2 linked regions of the Rhodopseudomonas palustris genome follow. The protein of the gene in region 2 binds, or shares a complex with, the protein of the main gene of each other region. Links are inferred from orthologs where the notes say so. Each region holds a gene or a part of one and is shown on either strand. Other genes may lie near its edges.

What was found.
Region 1: the proteins of eno (region 2) and RPPS3_RS12455 are in contact, whole or in part, in a solved structure (PDB 2FYM), measured with the Escherichia coli proteins. The link is inferred for Rhodopseudomonas palustris from one-to-one orthologs.

What each region holds. Positions count from the first base shown.
Region 1 is NZ_CP019966.1:2,699,765-2,703,772, forward strand. The notes cover bases 312-4,008. They hold RPPS3_RS12455 (ribonuclease E/G), read right to left. Parts: upstream 3,683-4,008; coding sequence 512-3,682; downstream 312-511. Other genes in these bases: RPPS3_RS12450 (PGN_0703 family putative restriction endonuclease), read right to left, coding at 312-396. Also shown: more of RPPS3_RS12450, read right to left, coding at 1-311. UniProt on the Escherichia coli protein: Endoribonuclease that plays a central role in RNA processing and decay. Required for the maturation of 5S and 16S rRNAs and the majority of tRNAs. Also involved in the degradation of most mRNAs.
Region 2 is NZ_CP019966.1:3,163,284-3,166,581, reverse strand. The notes cover bases 47-3,033. They hold eno (phosphopyruvate hydratase), read left to right. Parts: upstream 47-891; coding sequence 892-2,175; downstream 2,176-3,033. Other genes in these bases: RPPS3_RS14780 (zinc-binding dehydrogenase), read left to right, coding at 2,351-3,033; queF (preQ(1) synthase), read right to left, coding at 229-705; RPPS3_RS14800 (hypothetical protein), read right to left, coding at 47-108. In the rest of the region: more of RPPS3_RS14800, read right to left, coding at 1-46; more of RPPS3_RS14780, read left to right, coding at 3,034-3,298. UniProt on the Escherichia coli protein: Catalyzes the reversible conversion of 2-phosphoglycerate (2-PG) into phosphoenolpyruvate (PEP). It is essential for the degradation of carbohydrates via glycolysis.

The sequences.
Region 1 (4,008 bases), 460 kb from region 2 along the record:
GACGTACCATGGCCGTCCGTCAGGGCCATCTTCGACCGGCATCATATCGGGCGGGGCGATGTCGAGAGCGCGGCCGATCAATTGCGAGAGGCGGCCGGGCTGTTCAGCCAACGGCATCAGAAAGTTGAGGCAGCATTGCTGAGACGACAGCGCGTGGTTGGCATGGCGGTGCCAGCTAATTCTGTACTTCGAGAAGTACTGCTCGGCAGTGCTCCTGATCATCGGCGCCAGGAGCTGCGCCTTCTCGCTCGGGTCCACCCGATAGGGTGAGTTCTGATAGCGAGTACGGGTCGGTAGCGTTTGGTCCAGAAAGGCGGTCTGGCGTAGCCGCTCGCCGACTTCGAATCTCGATGACGAGCGGCGACTGTTTGGGGTGCTCTCAGGCCGAGTATCCATGGGCAATATCCATGATTTGAAATGTGGCGATGGTCGCAAACCGACCGCTGGCGGCTGAAATGAAAATGCCCGCGGCGTGCGCGGGCATTTTGGAAGCTGTTGTCTTGATGGCGGCTTAATTGCCGCCGCCGAACCGGCGGGACCACCAGCCGACCCGGCGCGGGGCGGTGGAGGAGGGCTCCTGCGCGGGCTGCTCGGCTGCTTGCGTTGCTGCCTCGGCGGCCGGGGCTTCTGCCGCAGGCGCGGCTGCTACGGGCTGCTCGGCCTCAGCGGTCGGCTCGGGCTGCACGTCGGCTGCAGCTTCCGTCGTTGCGTCGGAGGCGGCCTGCGCGCCGAAGCTCACCTTTTCGCGAACCGTGGAGCGGCGACGCGCAGCCTTCTTCGCGGCGCTGTCGTCTTCGGCGGATGCGTCGCCGCTGTCGAGTGCGGCGGCTGCGGCTGCCGTGTGCTGCGGTTCGGACGGCACAGTGTCCTGCGGCGCGGCGTGATGCGGCTGTTCGGTCTCGGCTGCCGGTTCGAAGCTCGGCTGCACCGACGGGCTGCCGCCGTCGAAGTCGGCGACCGCATCGGCGGATTCTGCTTCGTCGGTTGCGTTCAGTTCGTCGCTGATCGAGCCGACCACGCCGGCCTCGGTCTCGGTGCCATCCGCAGTGCCACGACGGCGGCGGCCACCACGGCGACCGCGGCGGCGCGGACGGCGTTCGCCGTTCTCGCCCTGGTCGGCGCGGACTTCGGCCTCGCTGTCATCTTCACCGGCCTCGTCGCCTTCGTCAGCTTCGCCGACCTGTTCGACGCCTTCGGTCACGAACGGCTGCTCGCCGTCTTCGCCCACTGCACCGGCCTCGGCGGCGTCACGCGGCTCGCCCGACCGCCGACGACGGCGGCGCCGACGACGCTTGCGGCCTTCGCCTTCGCTCTCGCCGGCTTCGCTGCCCTGATCCTCGGCGAGGCCGACGGTCTCGTCGGTCTCGATCTCGGCTTCGAAATCGTAGCCGTCGTCATCCTCGGGCTCGTCGAGCGGCGCCGGGGAGGCGGCGATCTGCGCCGCGAGCAGCGCCTTGGCGGTCTCCAGCGTGTGGACCTGTTCGCCGCGGTCGATCACGAACGACTGCTGGCCGCTGACGGTCGGGTCCGCCAGTACCGACAGCGACACCCGGAAGCCGGTCTCGAGGTCGCGCAGATGGCCGCGCTTGTGGTTGAGCACGTACAGCGCCACGTCGGTGCGGGTGCGCACGATCAGATTGTGCGTGGCGCCCTTCATCAGCACCTCTTCGAGGCCGCGCAGCAATTGCAGCGCCACCGAGGACACCGAGCGGACGTGGCCCGAGCCGCCGCAATGCGGGCAGGGCTCGGTCGAGCTTTCCAGCACGCTGGCGCGGATGCGCTGGCGCGACATTTCGAGCAGGCCGAAATGCGAGATGCGGCCGACCTGGATGCGGGCGCGATCCTGCCGCAGGCAGTCGCTGAGCTTGCGCTCGACTGCGCGGTTGTTGCGCTTCTCGTCCATGTCGATGAAGTCGATGACGATCAGGCCGGCGAGGTCGCGCAGCCGGAGCTGCCGGGCGACTTCTTCGGCGGCCTCCATGTTGGTCTTGAGCGCGGTATCCTCGATGTGGTGCTCGCGGGTCGAGCGACCCGAGTTGACGTCGATCGAGACCAGCGCTTCGGTCTGGTTGATGACGATGTAGCCGCCGGAGCGAAGCTGCACGGTCGGCGAGAACATCGCGTCGAGCTGGCTCTCGACGCCCATCCGCGAGAACAGCGGCTGGCCGTCGCGATACAGCTTCACCGCGCGGACCTGCGAGGGCATCAGCATGTGCATGAAGTCGCGGGCTTCGCGATAGCCGGCTTCGCCGGCCACCAGCACTTCATCGATCTCCTTGTTGTAGAGATCGCGCAGCGAGCGCTTGATCAGCGAGCCTTCTTCATAGACCAGCTTCGGCGCCTGCGAGTTCAGCGTGACGTCGCGCACCGTCTCCCACATCCGGATCAGGTATTCGAAGTCGCGCTTGATCTCGGGCTTGGTCCGTGAGGCGCCGGCGGTGCGCAGGATCACGCCCATGCCTTCCGGCACGTCGAGGTCCTGCACCACTTCCTTCAGCCGCGAACGATCCTGGGCCGAGGTGATCTTGCGGCTGATGCCGCCGCCGCGGGCGGTGTTCGGCATCAAAACAGCGTAGCGGCCGGCGAGCGACAGGTAGGTGGTGAGCGCCGCACCCTTGTTGCCACGCTCTTCCTTGACGACCTGCACCAGCATCACCTGGCGGCGCTTGATGACTTCCTGGATCTTGTACTGCCGACGCGGACGGAAGGCGCGTTCCGGCACTTCCTCGAGCACGTCGTCACCGCCGACGGACTCGACGACGTCCTCTTCGGCTTCCTCTTCGTCGTCCTCTTCCTCGTCGTCCTCGGCTTCCGCCTCGGAGTCGGTCTCGACCTCGTGCTCGGCTTCAGCGTGATCGTCGTGCGCCCCGTGGACGTCGTCCGCCTCGTGGTGATCGTCGATCGGGAACGGCGCGTCCTCGGCGTAGCCGGCGCCTTCCTCAGCGTGGTCGTCGTCGTGCGCGTCGGTCTCGTCGTGCGACACCGCGGCCTGCGGGGCTTCGACCGGCGCGGGAGCTTCGGCAACCGCCGGCTGCTCGTTCGCGACGGGCTCGGCTGCAGCGCTCACCTCAGGCTCGGACGGAGCGGGTGCTTCGGACGGCGCGGCTTCGACGTGGCGGTGCTCGTGATCGTCGGAGGCGTGCGCGGCGTCGTGCTGCTCGGCGGTCTCACCCTCCGGCAGCTCGTGCATCAGGCGCTCGCCCTCGGCGTGCGCCTCGACCTCGTGCGCCTCGTGATGGTCGGCAGCCTCGTGCGGCTGCTCGGCCGCAACGTCGGCAACGGCTTCTACGATCTCGCTCTGCACCCGCTCGCCGTTGTTGCGGCGGCGATGGCTGCGATGCCGCGACCGGCGGCGGCTGGAGCGCTGCTCGCTTTCTTCTTCGGCTTCGCGGTGGGCGCGTTCGTCGGCTTCGATCAGGGCCTGCCGGTCGGCGACCGGGATTTGATAATAGTCGGGATGAATTTCGCTGAAGGCGAGGAAGCCGTGGCGATTGCCGCCATATTCGATGAAGGCGGCTTGCAGCGAGGGTTCGACCCGGGTGACTTTTGCGAGATAGATGTTGCCGCGGAGTTGTTTGCGCTGGGCGGTTTCGAAATCAAACTCTTCGACGCGGTTGCCACGGACCACGACCACCCGGGTCTCTTCCGGGTGGGTGGCGTCGATCAGCATCTTGTTGGCCATTTTTCAACTCATGTCGGCGAAGCGCGCGCGAAACGGCTCGCGCAAGCAGCGCGGCCGGCAGACGCGACGGTCCACCTGATTCGGGGGTGAGGGGAAGGCCGAAACGCATCGCGGTGTGCCGTGCCGGTCGGAGACCCGAGGCGACGCGCAAAGCGAAGCGAGAGCTTCGCGGCGGCGCGGCCTTTGCGTGGGTCGGTTTCGGCATCGCAGTCTGGCGCATTAAGCGTCGGCCCGTCTGAACAGGTGGCGGCTCGATCGGCCGCCGTGTCGTTTCGCTGATGGGCCGGCTCCGCGCCGAGGCGCTAAGCCGGAGTAGGGCATCCGGC
Region 2 (3,298 bases):
GCGTTGCGCCGGATGATCTTCGGCGAACTGCTCAAGCTTGTCTTGGAATGATTTGAAGGTGTGCAAGCCGTGGTGCTGATGCGCAGTCCACGAATACAAATCGTTCATGTCAGCCTCCTCGGATAACAGAAGAAGCTGCGATTAATTACCTGGTCTCGCGCCGTTCCGCAATCCCTCCAGCCGGAACGCCATGCACCGCGGGGCGCATGGCGTCTGCGCGTGCTCCGGCTAACCCCGTCCGCGATACGGCTGCACGCCCTGATCGGGCACCCAGACGTCCTTCGGCAGTTTGCCGGTCTGCCAGAACACGTCGATCGGGATGCCGCCGCGCGGGTACCAATAGCCGCCGATGCGCAGCCATTTCGGTTTGATCTCGGTTGCGATCCGTTTGCCGATCGCCACGGTGCAGTCTTCGTGGAAGGCGCCGTGGTTGCGGAAGGAAGCGAAGTACAGCTTCAGCGATTTCGACTCGAGGAGCCACGGCCCCGGAACGTAATCGATCACCAGATGCGCGAAATCCGGCTGGCCGGTCACCGGGCACAGCGAGGTGAATTCCGGCGCGGTGAAGCGCGCCAGGAAGTTGGTGTCCTTCTGCGGGTTCGGCACCCGGTCGAGCTTGGCGGCTTCCGGCCGGTCCGGCCATTCGACGGCCTGGCCGAGCTGCAGGGATGGGGAGGCGGCGGATTTGCGAGGTGTTTTCGACATGGCTTGAACTTGTGGTCTCCGTTACCGCCGTCCTAGAGCATTTTCCGGGGCAGGGGAATCCGTTGCAAAACCGGTGCGTTCGCCGTTGGTCGGGCCCCATGGGGCGGGCGAGCGGCCTTTTCGTGCCCGGAGCCATGCTGTAGAAGCGGCGCAACTCCATTCCCTCCATCCGATCAAGAGGCATTCATGACCGCCATCGTCGACATCATCGGCCGCGAAATTCTCGACAGCCGCGGCAATCCGACCGTCGAAGTCGACGTGGTGCTCGAGGACGGCTCGGTCGGCCGCGCCGCCGTTCCGTCGGGAGCCTCCACCGGCGCCCATGAGGCGGTCGAGCTGCGCGACGGCGACAAGGCCCGCTATCTCGGCAAGGGCGTGCAGAAGGCGGTCGAGGCGGTCAACGGCGAGCTGTTCGACGCGCTCGGCGGCATGGATGCCGAACAGCAGGTGCAGCTTGATCAGACCATGATCGAGCTCGACGGCACCCCGAACAAGGGCCGGATCGGCGCCAATGCCATCCTCGGCGTGTCGCTGGCCGCGGCGAAAGCGGCGGCGGCGTCTTACGACATGCCGCTGTATCGCTATGTCGGCGGCACCTCTGCCCGCACCCTGCCGGTGCCGATGATGAACATCGTCAACGGCGGCGTGCACGCCGACAACCCGATCGACTTCCAGGAATTCATGATCATGCCGGTCGGCGCGCCGACCTTTGCCGACGCGCTGCGCTGCGGCTCGGAGATCTTCCATACCCTCAAGGGTGAATTGAAGAAGGCCGGCCACAACACCAATGTCGGCGATGAAGGCGGCTTTGCGCCGAACCTGCCGTCGGCCGATGCGGCGCTCGACTTCGTCATGGCCGCGATCGGCAAGGCCGGCTACAAGGCCGGTGACGACGTGATGCTGGCGCTGGACTGCGCCGCCACCGAGTTCTTCAAGGACGGTTCCTACGTCTATGGCGGCGAGAACAAGACCCGCTCTCGCTCGGAGCAGGCCAAGTACCTCGCCGATCTGGTCGCACGCTATCCGATCGTGTCGATCGAAGACGGCATGAGCGAAGACGACATGGACGGCTGGAAGGAACTGACCGATCTGATCGGCGGCAAGTGCCAGCTCGTCGGCGACGATCTGTTCGTTACCAACGTCACCCGGCTCGCGGACGGCATCAAAAACGGCCGCGCCAACTCGATCCTGATCAAGGTCAACCAGATCGGCACGCTGACCGAGACGCTGGCCGCCGTCGAGATGGCGCACAAGGCCGGCTACACCGCGGTGATGTCGCATCGCTCGGGCGAGACCGAGGACTCCACCATCGCCGATCTCGCGGTCGCCACCAATTGCGGGCAGATCAAGACCGGCTCGCTGGCGCGCGCCGACCGCACCTCGAAGTACAACCAGCTGCTGCGCATCGAGCAGGAGCTCGGCTCCAGCGCGCACTACGCCGGCAAGGCGGCGCTGAAGGCGTTCCGCTGAACTAGAACCGCGTCATTGCGAGCGAAGCGAAGCAATCCAGAGGCTGGATGTCGGAACTGGATTGCTTCGTCGCTTCGCTTCTCGCAATGACGGATAGGTTATCAGCGCGGCCTTGAACCCTGCGCGCGGCTGCCCCAAGGTGCGGCCGCGCTGACAACAAGCAGGGAGACGACGCGTGAGTGAGACCACCGGACTGCAACTGCGCTCGCTGATCAAGGCGAGCGGTGACCTCGAAGTTTCGCTGCTGCCGGTGAGCATTCCCGAGCCCGGCCCCGACGAGGTCGTGGTCCGGGTCGAAGCCACCCCGATCAATCCCTCCGATCTCGGCCTGCTGTTCGGCGCCGCCGACATGTCGACCGCGAAAGCGTCCGGCACGGCGGACGCGCCGGTGATCACCGCCAAGGTGCCTGAAGCGGCCATGAAGGCAATGGCCGCGCGGCTCGACGAGTCGATGCCGGTGGGCAATGAGGGCGCCGGCACGGTGATCAAGGCCGGCCGTTCGGATGCAGCGCAGGCGCTGCTCGGCAAGACCGTGGCGATGATCGGCGGCGCGATGTACGCGCAGTATCGCCTGATCAAAGCTGCCGACTGCCTGAAGCTGACCGACGGCACCACCGCGGCCGAAGGCGCCTCGTGCTTCGTTAATCCGCTGACCGCGCTCGGCATGACCGAGACAATGAAGCGCGAAGGCCACAAGGCGTTGGTGCACACCGCCGCGGCGTCGAACCTCGGCCAGATGCTGAACCGGATCTGCCTGAAGGACGGCATCGATCTGGTCAACATCGTCCGCAGCGAGGCGCAGGCCAAGCTGCTCCGCGATATCGGCGCCAAGTACGTGGTCGACTCCACGGCGCCGACCTTCCTCGATGATCTCACAGACGCGCTGGTCAAGACCGGAGCCACCATCGCGTTCGACGCGATCGGCGGCGGCCGGCTTGCAGGCCAGATCCTGAGCTGCATGGAAGCCGCGATCGGCAAGACCGCAACTGGACCCTACAGCCGCTACGGCTCGAACGTGATGAAGCAGGTGTATATCTACGGCAGCCTCGATACCAAGCCGACCGAGATCGTCCGCAATTTCGGCTTCGCCTGGGCGGCCGGCGGCTGGCTGCTGTTCCCGTTC